Regions from separate parts of the Paenarthrobacter sp. TE3676 genome, predicted to be linked through region 1. Evidence: predicted binding sites of a transcription regulator. Region 1 holds the regulator's gene; each other region holds the start of a gene.
The links. Region 1 encodes HrcA, which represses chaperone genes, less so after heat shock. Its sites were predicted from a motif close to TTNGCACTCGNNNNNNNCGAGTGCNAA; they were not measured.

Region 1 (5,857 bases):
TCATGGAAAGTTCGTTGCCACGGACGTGGAAATTAACGTCCTGGAACTGTTCCTCGATGTATCGCAAGGCTTCGTCGTGGCTGCCCAACGAGTGAACCATTTGGTCGGAGTTGTCGAACGTGACAACTTCCGTGCGCGTACCCGGTAGTGTGTGCGGGAACTCGGTGGGCGGCTGGTTGCCGTTTCCGGTCCTGAGCCGCCCGTTCAAAGATTCACTCATAGTGCTGGCCTTAGGGCCTTTTCTCCTCCGGTTGGTCGTATTAACGCCATCGATTCGACATTCGTGGCCACTTAAAGGCGACCGCCCGGATGCCGGAATGTCTTCAATCCTACGCCAGCCCGGCCCACGTTGAGCCTCAACGGACGGCATCATCGGGGCCCGCCCTGCGATGTCATACATTTTGTCTCAACTCTGCATCAAGCCGGTATCAATCATGTTTCAGTTGGCGCCTGGCAGCCCGATCCTGGCCGACCGCCGTCGACGATGTGCCAAGCTGGCATAGCGGGTGGGATCAGCACCCTGCGGTCCGGCCCGGTGGCTGCGGCCGCCAAGAGAGACACGTTAAGGCAGGAAGCCCATCACGAAGCCAGCAATCATCGGGAATGGCTCGCGCAGTCGGACGAGGTCCGTCATCGCCGTGCCAGCGATGTTTGCTGTCCTTTTGCTGACCGGTTGCATCGCCAACGGCGGCAGTAGCCAAGCAAGCGTTAGTTCGCCACCAGTCACCGTCCAGGACGCCCCTGCCAGCCACGCCCCGCTGGAGACCACGCAGGCTTCCACCAAAATCCCGGTGTACTGGATCGGACGCAGCAAGGAGGAGGTTTACCTCTACCGCGAGTTCAGGGACATTTCGAGCGACGAAAATCCTGTGACCACAGCGCTGCGGATCATGATGGCCGAAAAACCCTTGGACCACGACTTCTTCACGCCGTGGCAGGACCCCGAGAGTCTTGCTACGTCCATCTCGGGCAAGAATGTGATCACCGTTGATATTTCGCGGGACGCCTTCAACTCAAACCTCGACGCCGGGATGGCGCATCGCGCCGTCCAGCAATTGGTCTACACGGCTACAGCAGCAGCTTCGTCCTCCGGACTCATAAACTCAGGCCAGCAAATCCAGGTTGTCATTTTGGTTGACGGACACAAGGACTACATGGCGTTCGGGCAGGTACAGCTCGGCCAACCCATGGAACGGAATGCCTCCCTGGTTGCGCCGCTTTGGATTATCGATCCGCAGGAAGAAACGTCCTTGCCGGCAGGCGTCGTCAAGTTCAACGGCCGCAGCACCGACAGCTCCAGGCCCGTCAGCTGGCAGATCCTCCAAGAGAACGGCAAGGGCGAAAAGACCGGCCTGCTCACCGGTCAAACCAAGGCGACCGGTGAACCAGGTCAGTACGGACTTTTTACCTTCAGCGCCACGTTGAAGACCGGAAAGTATGAGTTGCGGGTTTCACAAGTCGATGAAGCAGGCGCCACCATCGAAACGAGCACCGATACCCGCCTGTTCAACGTCGGATAGCGTGCGGGGCTGGATAGCCTGCGAGGCTGGTTACCAGCGGCCCAGAACGTCACTGGCAAGAACGACGGCGGCGGGTCCCGCCGTCGACGACCGCAAGACATGGTGACCCAACAGGGCCGTTACGGCGCCTGCGTCGCTGAGCCGTGTTACTTCACGCGGTGAGATTCCGCCCTCCGGTCCAACGATCAAAAGAACCTCCCGCTGTGACCCCGCAGCGTCACTGGGCAACGCAGCCGACTCTTCGAGGACAGTCCGCAAGGGATTTTTGGCGTCTTCATGCAGGATGATGGCCAAGTCAGCGGCCTCGACCGCCTTCGCCAAATTAGCGGTATCGACGATGGACCGGACCTCAGGAATCCAGGCTCGCCGCGCCTGCTTGGCGGCCGCAGTGACCACCGACTGCCACTTCGCGTGGGCTTTGGCAGCCCTTTCGCCCTTCCAACGCACGATTGCGCGCTCAGACTGCCATGGAATGACAGCATCAATTCCTAGTTCCGTGGCGGTCTCGATGGCAAGTTCATCGCGGTCACCTTTAGCCAGGGCCTGAACCAGCACCAACCGGACCTCCGGCTGCTCCTCGAAAAGCACCTCAGACGCCTTCACGGTCAAACTGCTGGATCCGGCATCCACCACCGTGCCTATCAGCCGCGCACCTGAACCATCCGCTATATCAACGGGCTCGCCCGCGGCCAGGCGTTTGACCGTTACAGCATGCCGGGCCTCGGGACCCTCGAGCACGAATGTGGAACCGGGGATCACCTGGCCGAGGCTGCCCGCGGCTGTGAAGAAAACGGGGTTGCTCACCGCTACAGGTTACCGAGCTTGTCCCGCAGCTTCGCGAACATGCCCCCGCTTGCCACAAGCTTTCCTTCGGTGAATTGCTCATTGCGCAGCTTGGCGAGCTGCTGCAAGAGTTCTTCCTGGGCTGGGTCGAGCTTGCTTGGCGTCTCTACGTGCAGGTGAACCTTGAGGTCGCCTCGTCCGTAACCACGGAGGTGCGTGACGCCCAGGCCGCGGAGGGTAATGATTTCGCCCGACTGCGTGCCGGCCTTCACGTCGATATCCTGTGCGCCGTCGAAGGTGTCCAGCTGCAGCTCGGTGCCAAGTGCCGCCGCCGTCATGGGGACGCTCAGTGTGGCATGAAGGTCGTCGCCTTCGCGCATGAACATGGAATCGTTGTTGACCCGGATTTCTACATAGAGATCACCGGCAGGACCACCTGCGGGACCTGCTTCGCCCTGCCCGGACAACTGGATGCGCGTCCCGGTTGCGACGCCTGCCGGTACCTTGATGGTGAGGGAACGGCGGCTGCGGATTCGGCCCTGTCCATTGCACTCGTTGCAGGGGTCCTTGATGACCGTGCCGAAACCTTCGCAGGAACCACAAGGCGCGGTGGTCATGACCTGACCGAGAATGGATCGGACAGCCCGCTGTACCTGGCCGCTGCCACCGCAAATGTCGCAGCGTTCCGGGTGGGTGCCCGGGCGGCAGCAGCTGCCGTCACAGGTGGGGCAAACCACGGCAGTGTCCACTTCAAGCTTCTTGTTGACGCCGAACACGGCGTCCTTCAGGTCGATGCGGACGCTGATGAGTGCGTCCTGGCCGCGACGGACACGCGAGGCTGGTCCACCGTGGCCGCCACCGCCACCAAAGAAGGTGTCGAAGATGTCCTGGAACGCGAAACCCTGGCCGGAGTAGCCGCCACCGAAACCGTTGTCGGTGCCGTTCTCATTGCCGGTGGCATCGTAGACCCGGCGCTTCTGGGGGTCGGACAACACTTCGTAAGCGTGGGTCACGGCCTTGAACTGTTCCGCGACATCTTCACCGGGGTTTACGTCGGGGTGCAGTTTCCGCGCCAACTTGCGGTACGCCTTTTTGATCTCTTCCCCGGTGGCTTCCGGCGAGACTCCCAAAACGTCATAGTGGCTGCTCAAAGTCGGTATCTCTTCCTTGTTGTACTGCGGATGTTTCCTCGGACCGGTTTTCAGCCGCCGAGAATGCGGGAAAGGTAACGGGCCACGGCGCGTACGGCTGCCATGGTGGTGGGGTAGTCCATGCGTGTCGGACCAAGAATCCCCACCTTGGCCCCGGAGCCATAGCCGGTAGCCACGACGGACGCCTCAGCCAAGCCGTCGTACGGATTTTCGCGTCCAATGCTCACGGTGACGCCACGGGGATCATCCCCCATGTCTGACAACAACCGAAGCATGACAACTTGTTCCTCGAGTGCCTCCAACACGGGACCGATGCTCAATGGGAAATCCACATTGGAGCGGGCCAGGTTGGCCGTTCCTGCCATCAGGATGCGCTCTTCGCGGCTGGTGTCACTGAGTGATTGCAGCCCCTGAGCCAACGTCTGCGCCAGGCTGCGGAGCTCCGGCGGACACAGGGCGACTACCGATGGCAGCACCTGCGGCAAAAGAGCCATCTGGGTGGCTGCGATGCTGCCGAGGAAGCGGGACCGCAGGAGCATCAGCGCCTCGTTGCTCACGTCAGAGCCGGCGTCGATGACCTTCTGCCCAACGCTGCCCGTATCCGCAATGAGGACCACAAGCACCTGCTTTGGGGCCAACAGGACGAATTCCACGTGCCGGACCAGCGCGCGATTGGAATGGGGATACTGCACCACGGCCACCTGGTTGGTCAGCTGCGACAGAAGCCGTACTGTGCGCTCCAGGATGTCATCAACATCATCCGGGCCCTCAAGCAACGAGTGGATGGCCCTGCGCTCGGCGGCCGAAAGCGGTTTGACCTGGGAAATTCGGTCAACGAATAAGCGGTAACCCTTGTCCGTTGGGATTCGGCCTGCGCTAGTGTGGGGTGCCGCGATGAGGCCTTCCTCTTCCAAGACAGCCATGTCATTCCTGATGGTGGCACTGGAAACGCCAAGATGGTGCCGTTCCACGAGGGCCTTAGATCCAACAGGTTCCCTGGAATGCACGTAATCCTCAACGATGGCACGCAGCACCTCAAGCTTGCGCGGCTCACTCATTGCTCCACCTCCTGACGACTGCCTTGGTCCCTGCGACCGGTCAACGCGGGATCTCAATCGGACCACCACACTTAGCACTCAACATGCCCAAGTGCTAACAAGTCTAGTATGAGCCACCCCGTTGCTAGCATTGAAACCTCCCGCGACCGCCTTCGGCCCGCGCCATAAACCAGCACAAAAGGTAGGAATCCCTTGGCTTTCGACAATTGGGGCCCGCAGGATCTGTCCGCTCCTGGCAAAAAACAGCTGCCGGAAGTGGCCGTACAGCGGGGAATGGTCCTCGAAGACGTGCAGTCGGGCTGGGTGGGCGAAGTCACCCGTGTTGAGAAATCAGGCGGAATGCACGTCGTCTCCCTTGAAGACAGGCGCGGAAAGACCAAGTCGTTCCAGTTGGGATTCGGGTTCCTACTGGAAGGGCAGGCAATCCGGCTGATGCCTCCTGCTGCCCGCCCTGCCGCCTCTGCCGCCCCTTCCACCCGGACAGCGTCCGGATCCGTGAGGGTACAGGGCCAACGTGCCCAGGTGGCCAAGGCGAGCCGCGTCTGGGTGGAAGGAAAGCACGACGCCGAGCTCGTCGAGAAGGTCTGGGGCGACGATCTCCGCGTGGAAGGCATCGTCGTGGAGCCATTGCATGGCGTTGACGACCTGAAGTCGGCCATCGCTGCCTTCAACCCCGGGCCGGGTCGCCGCCTTGGCATCTTGGTGGACCACCTTGTCCCCGGGTCCAAAGAGTCGCGCATCGCAGCCGAGGCAATGACGGTGCCCGGAGCGGCAGGAAACGTTTTGATTGTCGGCCACCCCTACGTGGACGTCTGGCAGGCCATCCGGCCAAAGGTCCTGGGCATCGAGGCTTGGCCTGCCGTACCCCGGGGGATCGATTGGAAGACAGGAATCCTCACGGCCTTCGGCTGGCCCCACGAGACCGCTGAGGACATAGGCTTGGGCTGGCAGCGGCTACTCGGGGCAGTTCGCACCTATGCCGACCTTGAAGCATCTCTTCTGGGCCGCGTTGAAGAAGTCATCGATTTCCTGACGGTTCCTTGAGCCACGGTCCATGAGCTATCAGCAACTACCGTGTCAACGGGGCGTTGGTCCCGGGAAGTACCTTGGGGCCGGTATTCTGGGACAGCAATACCGCAGCATCTTTACAGCAAAGGGAAGACACCGTGGCAGATAACGCTCCTGAAGAACCGGGCAGCGCCGCAGGCCGGCCCCAGTACCATGGCGCGCCTGCCAACGCACTCCCGTTGACGGCCAGCGAGGACAGGCAGTGGGCTACCTTGGCCCACTTTGGCGGCATCCTGGGATGCCTGCCATCCCTTCTGATCTACTTGATTTTCCGGGA
Region 2 (5,857 bases), on a different contig from region 1:
CTGGTATCGCGGCGTCGTCGCCGGCGAACAAGTACCAATCGGCCCCGGGGGCGGGGCTGTACCCACCGCCTGGACCTGTGAAGATGAGCGAATCGCCGGGCTTGGCGGCGACGGCCCAAGGACCGGCCAGTCCTTCATCACCGTGCACCACAAAGTCGATGGCCAGTTCCTGTGCTTCCAGGTCTACCCAGCGGATGGTGTACGTGCGAGTGTGAGGCCACTGCTCACGGGGCATGGTCTCGCGGATGGCCCACAAGTCCAGCGGGAGTTCGTACTCGACACCCGGCTGCGGAAACACGATTTTGATATAGCGGTCCACATATTCGTTGTTCGCGTAGTCAGTGAAACCAGGTCCGCCCGCCACAATCCGCACCATGTGCGGTGACAGGCGTTCATTTCGCAGGACGGTCAGGTTCACCTGCGGACGGGTTTTACGTGAGGCGGACGAAGTGACGGGGAGAGCGGTCATGAAGGTAAGCCTAAGCTAATTTCCTGCGCGTCGGCTGGGTATGAGTCGAAGGTTACAGACCTGGCCGAACAGGGTTACAGAACGGGTAATTCCCAATTGATGGGCTCAGCCCCCAAGCCAATGAGCAGCTCATTGGTCCGGCTGAAGGGCTTGGAGCCGAAGAATCCTCGTGATGCAGAGAGTGGACTTGGGTGGACCGAGGCGATGGACGGTGCCCCGCCCAGCAGGGGCACCACACCTTGGGCATCTTTGCCCCACAGGATCGCCACCAGCGGACTCTGCCGCCCGGCGCCGTCAGTGCGGTTGGCGACGGCGGTGACCGCCGCCGTCGTGACTGCTTCCCAACCTTTGCCGCGGTGGGAGCCGGCGTTTCCCGCTTCGACGCTGAGGACGCGGTTAAGGAGCAGGACGCCCTGCTCCGCCCAAGCGCTGAGGTCGCCGTGGACGCGGGGCGGGAGGCCGAGGTCATCGTGGAGTTCGCGGTAGATGTTGGCGAGGCTCCGAGGAATGGGTCGGGTAGGGCGGGAAACGGCGAACGACAACCCGATGGCGTGGCCCGGGGTTGGGTAAGGGTCCTGGCCGAGGATCAAGACTTTGACGTCGGCCAGCGGCTGTTTGAAGGCGCGCAGCAGGTTCTTTGCAGACGGCAGAACTTGGGCGCCGTTGGCCGATTGGCGTGCTACGTAGTCCAAGGCTTCACGGAGCTGGCCTTCAACCGGGCGCAATGCATCGGCCCAATCGGGAGCCACCAGCTCATCCAGCGGCTGTTTGAGCAGGGCGGCGAAACCCGGTTCAGTAGTATCAGCAGGTTCAAGATCAAAGAGTGCATCCTCGCCAGTCACCAGGCCATTGTCTCCCGCGCGCCGCACGACCTGCGAATGACACCGTTGTTATTCGCCCGTAACATGGGGGTAGGACATTTTCCCCCAACGAGCGTCGAAGGAGTGTGCCGTGGCAGAACCAGCACCGGAACCTATGGCGTCGCAGGCAACAGGCTTCGCCCTTGAGGACCTGGCGGCCGAGACCCGCAGTGACTCGCCGCTGAGTGAGCGTGACCAGCAGATGCTGGCGCTGGAGCGGCAATGGTGGAAGTACGCCGGAGCCAAGGAACAGGCTATCCGCGAGCTGTTTGATCTCTCTGCCACACACTACTACCAGATCCTGAACGCGCTCATAGACACCGAGGATGCGTTGGCCCACGATCCCATGCTCGTCAAGAGACTGCGTAGACTACGTACGTCCCGCCAGCGTGCGAGGACTGCACGTCGCTTGGGGTCCGACGCGTAAATCGCCAGGCTGATCTGTCAGCAGCAACCAGCAAGGACACCGCTTCACCATGACCAAATATGCCAAGGACGAATTCGACCAGGTTCCGCAGAACACGTCCCGCCAAGGCGTTCACCGCGACGCCCAAGAGACTGCACGCCCCACCCTGTGGCCGGTCCTGACCGTTGGGGCGGTGGCCCTGGTGCTCGGGCTGGTGGCCTTCCTGATCCTCCCCAACCTTGGGCTGGTAGCACCCAGCGCTTCGTCCAACACCACGACGCCGGCGCCGCTGCAGACCTCTGCGGCACCGTCCGCTGCGCCCACCGAATCCAGCAGTGCCCCGCCCGCTTCCAGCGAACCCAGCAGTGAACCGACGCCCTCGGAATCTCCTTCCGCCACTCCGTCTTCGTCTCCCGTGGACAAGGCCACTCCTGTGGCCGTCTACAACGGCGCCGGGACGGCAGGGTTGGCCGGACGGGTGGCAGGCCTCGTCCAGGGCGACGGTTGGGCGCTGAGCACTGTAGGAAACTGGGGCGGACTGCCGCAGCAGACGTCCGTGATCTTCTACAACGCTCCGGAGCAGAAGGCCAACGCGGAAGCGCTGGGTACCTTGCTGGGCATCCAGACGATCGTGGAAACGCCCGAGGTTCAACAGCCGCTGGTGGTTGTGGCCGGGCCCGGTTACCAGTAGGCATTGAGCCCGTTCCTGAGCTGAAATGCCGCAACTCGGTTAAGCCTCAATAACAAAAGTGGTGCCCTGCCCCTCCACGGCAGCGCGGCGCTAGTGACAGTGGTTACAGTGGACTAATTCCGGTACGGAGATCCCGGCTACCGGTCTTGGCTACTGCGAAAGTGTGGGCATCATGGCTTTGGGAACCGTCAAATGGTTCAACGCCGAAAAAGGCTACGGATTCATCACTGTGGATGAATCCGGCGACGACGTCTTTGTGCACTGGTCCGCCATCCAGATGGATGGCTTCCGCGCCCTCGAAGAAGGCCAGCGGGTTGAGTTCGAACTGGGGGAGGGCCAGAAGGGTCCGCAAGCCGAAGGCGTCCGCGTCGCGTAGTTCGATCGCGGCGTCTACGCCAATTCCTGTCAGCCCATGGCTGAAAGCCCTTTGTTTATAGAGCAAAGTGGCATCTCTGCTTGCACTCTCCCCGGTCGAGTGCTAATTATTGATTTAGCACTCCTATGGTTCGACTGCTAAGTCCGGCCCGGTTGACCCCGGCGGCGGACAGGCATCGGGCCGGCGGAGGATCAAGAAACACCTTGGTGGGGTGAGGTCCGGAGCGCGGGGCATACAGAGGCCCCAAGCGAAAGACCGTCCGTCGCGGGCACCCCATCTGATAGGTACCTTCTTAACGACTGTCCCGAAAGGACTACCGCCGTTATGGCCAAGATCATTGCATTTGATGAAGAGGCACGCCGCGGCCTCGAGCGGGGCCTGAACATCCTCGCAGACGCCGTCAAGGTCACCCTCGGCCCGCGTGGACGCAACGTCGTCCTCGAAAAGAAGTGGGGCGCCCCCACGATCACCAACGATGGTGTTTCCATCGCCAAGGAGATCGAGCTGGACGATCCTTACGAGAAGATCGGTGCAGAACTGGTCAAGGAAGTTGCCAAGAAGACGGATGACGTCGCTGGCGACGGTACCACCACTGCAACCGTTCTCGCCCAGGCACTGGTGAAGGAAGGCCTGCGCAACGTTGCCGCCGGCGCCGACCCGCTGTCCCTCAAGCGCGGTATCGAGAAGGCCGTTGAGGCAGTCATCAGCGAACTGCTGGCCTCCGCCAAGGAAATCGAAACCAAGGAAGAGATCGCAGCTACGGCTTCCATCTCCGCCGGCGACCCGGAAATCGGCAGCCTCATCGCCGAAGCCCTGGACAAGGTGGGCAAGGAAGGCGTCATCACGGTCGAGGAATCCAACACCTTCGGCCTGGAGCTCGAACTCACCGAAGGCATGCGCTTCGACAAGGGTTACATCTCCGCTTACTTCGTCACTGACGCAGAGCGCCAGGAAACGGTCCTCGAAGACCCGTACATCCTGATCGTCAACTCCAAGATCTCCAACGTGAAGGAACTCGTCACGGTTCTGGAGAAGGTCATGCAGTCCAACAAGCCGCTGCTGATCATCGCCGAAGACATCGAGGGCGAGGCTCTGGCCACCCTGATCGTCAACAAGATCCGTGGCACCTTCAAGTCCGTTGCCGTCAAGGCTCCGGGCTTCGGTGACCGTCGCAAGGCCCAGCTGGCCGACATCGCCATCCTCACCGGTGGCCAGGTCATCTCCGAAGAAGTTGGCCTCAAGCTCGAGAACGCTGGCTTGGAACTCCTCGGCACCGCCCGCAAGGTTGTTGTCACCAAGGACGAGACCACCATCGTTGAAGGTGCCGGCGACGCCGAGCAGATCGCAGGCCGCGTGGCCCAGATCCGCGCCGAGATCGAGAACTCCGACTCGGACTACGACCGTGAGAAGCTGCAGGAACGCCTGGCCAAGCTGGCCGGCGGCGTTGCAGTCATCAAGGCCGGTGCCGCAACCGAAGTTGAGCTCAAGGAACGCAAGCACCGCATTGAGGACGCAGTCCGCAACGCAAAGGCTGCCGTTGAAGAAGGCATCGTTGCCGGTGGTGGCGTTGCCCTCATCCAGGCAGGCGCCAAGGCATTCGCCAACCTCACCCTGCAGGGTGACGAGGCAACCGGTGCCAACATCGTCAAGGTTGCCATCGACGCACCGCTGAAGCAGATCGCTTTCAACGCTGGCCTCGAGCCGGGCGTTGTGGTGGACAAGGTTCGCGGCCTGCCTTCCGGCCACGGCCTGAACGCTGCCACGGGTGTCTACGAAGACCTTCTGGCTGCCGGCGTCAACGACCCCGTAAAGGTCACGCGCTCGGCTCTCCAGAACGCTGCTTCCATCGCTGGTCTCTTCCTGACCACCGAGGCCGTAGTTGCCGACAAGCCTGAGAAGAACGCTCCGGCTGCCGGTGGCGACGACATGGGCGGCATGGGCGGCTTCTAAGCCACCCGGCTGTAGCAATACAGCGCCCGGCATCACGCTGAACAGCATCACGACGGCGGCCCTCACCATTTTGGTGGGGGCCGCCGTTTTGTTCCCTCGTCAAAGCTGTACGTCAGGGCTGCAGACCCAAGTAGGTAGCAGATGATGCCCTTTTGAGCCCTCATAACGGCCTGTACTGCGACTCAGTTGGGTGCTATCACGGTTTTAGTGTCGGTGGGGTCTGGCAGGATTAACCCCATGACGATTATTGCTGCCGCCGATGGGTCCGCCCTCGGTAATCCTGGGCCGGCCGGTTGGGCCTGGTATGTTGACGACTCCTGTTGGCGAGCAGGAGGTTGGCCGCACGGTACCAACAACCAGGGCGAATTGATGGCCGTCCTCGACCTGTTTCGGTCGACGGCCCACGTGCCACAAGAAGAATTGCTGATCCTTTGCGACAGTCAGTACGTCATCAACTGCATCACCAAGTGGATGCCGGGCTGGAAGCGGAAGGGCTGGCGGAAGGCCGACGGCAAGCCCGTGCTGAACGTGGACCTTCTCAAGGACATCGACCAAGCGATCGTCGGCCGAAAATACACCTTCGAATGGGTTAAGGGCCACGCTGGTCACGACCTCAACGAAGCCGCCGATGAGCGCGCACGCGCCGTTGCCACGGCCTACCAGCAGGGCGTAGCGCACCGTGCTGGCCCCGGGTTCCCGGGTGCGCAGGAACAGCTTGGATCTCAGCCGCAAACGGAAGCCCGCGCAGCACAAACCCGTTCCTCCGAGCCGGTCCCTGCAAGCGCTGCCGCCGGCGTCTCGTCGGCAAGCGCTGGTTCCGCACCCGCCAAGGTTGACCGCAGCTCCCGTCCGCACTTTGAGCCCACGCTCTTTGGTGAGTCCGGCATCTTTGGCCAAGCCGATCTCTTCAGCGAATTGGAAGATGACGCGTCGGCGCAGCAACTGTCAGCTGAGGACACAGTTCTGGCGTTGGAACGGGAACTGCTGAGGCCGGACGTGAGGGCGGACATCGGCAGGATCGGTGTGCTGCTCCACCCTGACTTCGCGGAGATCGGTAGTTCGGGCAGGTTTTGGACACGGGACGCCATGATGATGGCGCTGGAAG
Region 3 (5,857 bases), on a different contig from region 1:
CGCCGGGTTCACCGCTGTAACCATCGTGGCACGCAATGAGGGCACCGGCCGTGCGCTCGCAGACCTCTACGGCTTCGGATGGCAGGACGACGTCAACGGATCAACCGCGGACCTCATCATCAACGTCACTCCGTTGGGAATGGCAGGTGCGGATGAAACCGCCCAGTCCTTCGATGACGCCACTATTTCCGCTGCCCAGGTGGTGTTCGACGTCGTGGCATTGCCGTCGGAGACGCCGCTCATCACCGCTGCCCGGCGAGCTGACAAGAAGGTGATCACGGGCGCCGAGGTCATCGCTATCCAAGCTGAGGAGCAGTTTGTCCTGTACACGGGCGTGCGTCCGAGCGCCGAGCAGGTGCGTGAAGCTTCGGAGTTCTCCCGCCGTTAGCTCTTGTGACACATCAGGCCGTCACTGGCTCCACGACAACAGCCACTCTTTCCTCGCCGATCCGGGTGAGGACCAAGGTGGCTGTTTTCGCATCCTTGCCCTTGAGGGGTTTGGCGGGAAGCAGTTGCTTCCGCAACTCTTCCGGGGTCACTGCCGTGCCGCGCTTCTTGATATCCAGCACCGTGACGCCGTTGTTCTTCACCCATGCCTTGAGCGCCTTGACGTTGTAGGGCATCACTTCAAGCACTTTGTAGGCACGGGCGAACGGGGTGTCATGCAGCTCGGGGGCGCAGATGTAGGCGATGTGCTCGTCCACCAGATGCCCACCGAGGCGTTCTGCGACGTCGGCCACCAGCCCTGCCCGGATCACCGCCCCATCGGGTTCATAGAGGAAGCCCTCGACAGGCCCGACGGCGGCTACCGGGCCGCCGTCGAAATCCGCACCGCTGGTGATTTCAGCGGCGCCTTGGCTGCCGATAACCAGCGCTGCGCGACGCACGCCGGGGCGGGCCACTGCGTTGAACCATAAGGTCACTTCGGTAACATCGCCGCCCACTGAGACCCATTGGGCCTCGCAGCCTGACGGCACCGAATCATGGGGGATTCCGGGACCCATTTTGACGCCGATTGCGCGGCCGGTGGCTGCCAGGCGTTCAACGAAGGACAACGGGGGAGAGAACGCTTCAGGGTCCCAGATCCGCTTGGTTCCGGAAGTGGACGTGGTTCGCCGGGCAGGATCCAGCCATACACCGTCGATCCCGTCCAGTTCCACGGACGTGGCATCCGAGTGCACCACAGTGGCGTGCGGGAATGGCATGAGGTTGATCGTGGCGCAGGCGGCAGTGGTTTCATCCATCTCAACGGCGGTCACCGAAATGTCCATGGAAGCCATCGCCATGGAATCGGCACCAAGGCCGCAGCCGAGGTCAGCAACGTGCGGGATGCCCGCCTTCGCGAAACGTTCGGCGTGCCGGGCCGCGACGTTCAAGCGCGTTGCCTGCTCCAGTCCCGCTTGAGTGAAAAGCATTTGCCGGGCGAACTCGCCGAACTTGGCCTCGGCACGTGTCCGCAGGCGGGATTGCGTGAGGACCGCGGCCACGAGTTCGGGGGAGTGGCCCGCTTTCCGGAGCTCGGCATTGACGCTGAACGAGTCGGCTTCGCGGTAGGGCCCCAAGGAGGCAAGAAGTTCCCATCCTTCAGTTGTCAGCAAGGGCGCGATCTGTTCCTGCGGTGCGTGAGGCATGGGATCAAGCCTAACGGCGCGGTGCTTGACAACGTGACCGGCGAATCAGCCCGATAGGGTTGTTTTCATGGAAGACAACGCAGCCCCGCATCACTCCACCATGACAAAGTTCGCTCGTCCGGCCCTGATAGCGGGGGCAGTGATCGCGGTAATTTGCGTCGGCCTGCTAATCATTATCTTCGCGTTGGATTCCTTCAATGCCGCCACCTACTCCGTCGCCGGCAAGAGCGTTAACGACGCCACCGAAGAAGCGCGGGGCATCCGCGAACTCTACAGCGGTGCCAGAACCGGTGGAATCATCACCCTGGTGATCTCCGGCGTCGTAGCTATTGCCGCTGCCGTAGTGCTGTATCTGAACCGCGGCAACGCTCCGTTGGACGAGGACGATGACGGCGAAGACTACGACCTGGACGACCTCACCGGCCGGTGACGGAGGTTCACTCATGACGAAATTCTGGCACTCGCCTTGACCGAGTGCTAACGCTTACATAGAGTCTTGTTAGCACTCTCCCCCGGAGGGTGCTAATCACGCCAAGCGTCTTCCGGCACCGCGACGACGGTTGTACGCTCCGGCACCCTAGTTCTTAGTCCATGAATCAGCTCATGAAAAGGAGAGTCCGAGTGTCGGTCTCGATTAAGCCTCTTGAGGATCGTATTGTTGTTCGCCCGCTCGAAGCAGAGCAGACCACGGCTTCCGGCCTGGTAATTCCGGACTCCGCACAGGAGAAGCCGCAGGAAGGCGAAGTTGTTGCAATCGGCCCCGGCCGCTTCGATGACAACGGCAACCGCGTACCGGTTGACGTAGCTGTTGGCGACGTCGTCATCTACTCCAAGTACGGTGGAACCGAAGTCAAGACCGGCGGCAACGAGTACCTCGTTCTGTCCGCCCGCGACGTCCTTGCGATCGTCGTAAAGTAACTTCCTGGAGCCCCGCACCGCCGCCGCGTTGGAATCATTCCGACCGTCAGCGGTGCGGGTTTTCTGTCTTGAAAGGACACAACCATGGCAAAGCAGCTTGCTTTTAACGATGCTGCCCGCCGGTCTCTTGAGGCCGGTATCGACAAGCTCGCCAATACTGTCAAGGTGACGCTTGGCCCGCGCGGCCGCAACGTCGTGCTGGACAAGAAGTGGGGCGCTCCCACGATCACCAACGACGGTGTGACCATCGCCCGCGAAGTTGAGCTTGACGACCCCTACGAGAACCTTGGCGCACAGCTGGCCAAGGAAGTAGCAACCAAGACCAACGATGTCGCCGGCGACGGCACCACCACGGCCACCGTGCTGGCACAGGCCCTGGTCAAGGAGGGCCTCCGCAACGTTGCTGCCGGCGCCGCTCCTGGCGAGATCAAGCGCGGCATCGAGGTTTCCGTCGAAGCCATCGCAGCCCGCCTCCTGGAGAACGCCCGCGAAGTCGAAGGCACCCAGGTTGCCAGCGTTGCAGCCATCTCCGCGCAGAGCGACGAGGTTGGCGAACTGCTGGCTGAAGCGTTCGGCAAGGTTGGCAAGGATGGTGTCATCACCATTGAAGAATCCTCCACCACCCAGACCGAACTGGTGCTCACCGAGGGCATGCAGTTCGACAAGGGCTACCTTTCCCCGTACTTCGTCACTGACGCAGAGCGCCAGGAAGCAGTTCTTGAAGACGCCCTCATCCTGATCAACCAGGGCAAGATCTCCTCGCTGCAGGACTTCCTGCCGCTGCTGGAAAAGGCCCTGCAGGCCAACAAGCCGCTCTTCATCATTGCTGAAGACATCGAAGGCGAAGCCCTCTCCACGCTGATCGTCAACCGTATCCGCGGCACGCTCAACGTTGTTGCCGTCAAGGCTCCGGGCTTCGGCGACCGCCGCAAGGCCATGCTCCAGGACATCGCGACGCTCACGGGCGCCCAGGTTGTTTCCCCGGACCTCGGCCTGACCCTGGACAGCGTTGGCCTCGAGGTCCTTGGTACCGCTCGCCGTATCACGGTGACCAAGGACAACACCACCATCGTTGACGGTGCCGGCACGGCTCAGGACGTTGCCGACCGCGTGGCGCAGCTGCGTGCTGAGCTCACCCGGACGGACTCCGACTGGGACAAGGAAAAGCTGCAGGAACGCTTGGCCAAGTTGGCCGGCGGCATCGGCGTGATCAAGGTTGGCGCAGCCACCGAGGTTGAGCTGAAGGAAAAGAAGCACCGCATCGAGGACGCTGTTTCCTCCACGCGTGCAGCCCTCGAAGAAGGCATTGTTTCCGGTGGCGGTTCCGCTCTCATCCACGCCCTCAAGGCGCTGGACGAGTCCCCGGCCGTCAAGGCCCTGGAGGGTGACGCGGCAGCTGCTGTGGGCATCGTCCGCCGCGCCTTGGTTCAGCCTTTGCGCTGGATCGCCCAGAACGCCGGCTTCGATGGCTTCGTGGTTGTTGCCAAGGTTTCCGAGCTGGAAGCCAACCACGGCTTCAACGCCAAGTCGGGCGAGTACGAGGACCTGATCGCCGCTGGCGTGATCGACCCCGTCAAGGTCACCCGTTCGGCTCTCCGCAACGCCGCTTCCATCGCTGCCCTGGTTCTCACCACCGAGACCCTGGTTGCCGAGAAGCCGGCTGAGGAAGAAGACGCACACGCAGGCCACCAGCACTAAGAGCCTGTTATACAGAAGCCCCGGTCACCGTGACCGGGGCTTCTGTTGTCTTCGGGGTGGTGTCGTGGCCTGTGTCGCTCAGCTATTGTGAGCGCACGACGGCGGCGGTAACCTGACGCTAATACGGCGGCTTGGGTGCGTCAACGGGGCGCATCGACGCCGACGGGTGAGCCATGACGATGCCTGCCACAGCTTTGGACCTGGGACGCTCGGCATTCTCCGAGCACCGCTGGAGCGATGCCTTCGAATGCCTCGCCCGCGCCGACACCGCAGGGGGACTGCCTCCTCAAGACATCGAGCTGGTGGCCTCTGTAGCGATGCTGTTGGGCAAAGACGCCGAGGGCGTGGCCTACTTGACCCGGGCGCACGACGAATTCATCACGCTGGGCGACACGGATAGTGCCGCGCGCTGCGCAGCATGGCTGGTGCTGTACTTGATGGATCTCGGTGAGCCCGCCCGCAGCAGCGGCTGGATGTCCCGGGCCAAGCATCTGGTGGAAGGGCTGGATAGCCCTACCGCAGCGGAGGGCTACCTGTTGGTTCCGGAGGCACTTGGTGCCCTGTACGGAGGAGCTCCGGAGGCGAGCTTTGCGATTTTCAGCCGGGCGTTGGAGATCGGCCGGCACTTCCAGGACAAGGACCTCATGGCGCTGGGCCAGCTCGGCGTCGGAACCGCCAGGCTCACCCTCGGATTCCCGGATGAGGGCCTTCAACTTCTTGACGAAGTGATGGTCTCGGTCATCGCGGGCGAAGTTTCGCCCATCCCGTCCGGGATCATCTACTGTGCGGTGATCGGCAACTGCCGGTTGGTGTTGGATGTCCGCCGGGCCCAAGAGTGGACGGCCGCGTTGGAGAAATGGTGCGGGGACAGGCCGGACATGGTCATGTTCAGCGGGCAGTGCCAGTCCCACCGGGCGGAGTTGTTTCTCCTCCATGGCGCATGGGATGACGCCCTTGCCGCGGCGCGGATTGCCCAAGACCGTGCGCGGCGGGGCGACCCGGAAGCCACTTACGGCGCTTGGTACCAGCAAGGGGAAATTCTCCGTCTCAGGGGAAGCCTGGCCGAAGCTGAAGCTGCCTTTGCAAGGGCAGGCGAGACGGGTTTCGAGCCCCTTCCCGGTATGGCCCTGGTGCGATTGGCCCAGCAGAACGGCCCCCAGGCCCAGTCCATGATGCGTCGGGCAGTGGCAGCGTCGGATCCTGCCAACCGGCGAAGACTTCTTCCGGCTTTGGTTGAGGTGGAACTCGCCTCCGGTGAGCTGGCAGCGGCAAGGTTCGCTGCCGACGAATTTGCGTCCCTGGTTGACCCGGGAAAGCGCCCTCTGGAAGCTGCCCTCGCTGCCCACGCGGAGGCAAGCGTGCTCTTGGCTGAAGGCAGCGCGGAAGCTGCGCTGATGGCGGCCCGGACCGCATGGAGGCTGTGGTTCTCCCTTGAAGCACCATATGAGGCTGCCCGTTGCCGCGTGCTGGCGGGCAGGGCCTGCGCGGCGCTGGGCGACCCTGATTCCGCGACCATGGAATTCGAAGCAGCCCGGGCGGAATTCGTGGAGCTGGGCGCCGCTCCCGCGGCCTCTGAAGTAGTGGGCATCAGTGGAGAACGCGATCAAGGC

Region 2: a site for HrcA is predicted at 2,917-2,943, ahead of groL (chaperonin GroEL). Genes of this name have one in related genera too.
Region 3: a site for HrcA is predicted at 2,086-2,112, ahead of groES (co-chaperone GroES). Genes of this name have one in related genera too.

What each region holds. Positions count from the first base shown of each region.
Region 1 covers NZ_JBWBQU010000001.1:647,581-653,437, reverse strand. The annotation lists gene ACZ881_RS03185 (PhoH family protein) at 1-220, opposite strand, end outside; gene ACZ881_RS03180 (GerMN domain-containing protein) at 648-1,520, shown strand; gene ACZ881_RS03175 (16S rRNA (uracil(1498)-N(3))-methyltransferase) at 1,551-2,324, opposite strand; gene dnaJ (molecular chaperone DnaJ) at 2,327-3,454, opposite strand; gene hrcA (heat-inducible transcriptional repressor HrcA) at 3,505-4,512, opposite strand; gene ACZ881_RS03160 (DUF3097 domain-containing protein) at 4,705-5,556, shown strand; gene ACZ881_RS03155 (DUF4870 domain-containing protein) at 5,679-5,857, shown strand, end outside.
Region 2 covers NZ_JBWBQU010000005.1:393,204-399,060, reverse strand. The annotation lists gene ACZ881_RS14625 (siderophore-interacting protein) at 1-469, opposite strand, end outside; gene ACZ881_RS14620 (uracil-DNA glycosylase) at 544-1,314, opposite strand; gene ACZ881_RS14615 (DUF3263 domain-containing protein) at 1,421-1,756, shown strand; gene ACZ881_RS14610 (LytR C-terminal domain-containing protein) at 1,806-2,426, shown strand; gene ACZ881_RS14605 (cold-shock protein) at 2,599-2,802, shown strand; gene groL (chaperonin GroEL) at 3,127-4,752, shown strand; gene ACZ881_RS14595 (ribonuclease HI family protein) at 4,990-5,857, shown strand, end outside.
Region 3 covers NZ_JBWBQU010000003.1:571,497-577,353, forward strand. The annotation lists gene ACZ881_RS10260 (shikimate 5-dehydrogenase) at 1-388, shown strand, start outside; gene ACZ881_RS10265 (THUMP-like domain-containing protein) at 402-1,631, opposite strand; gene ACZ881_RS10270 (hypothetical protein) at 1,699-2,061, shown strand; gene groES (co-chaperone GroES) at 2,253-2,549, shown strand; gene groL (chaperonin GroEL) at 2,634-4,247, shown strand; gene ACZ881_RS10285 (LuxR C-terminal-related transcriptional regulator) at 4,421-5,857, shown strand, end outside.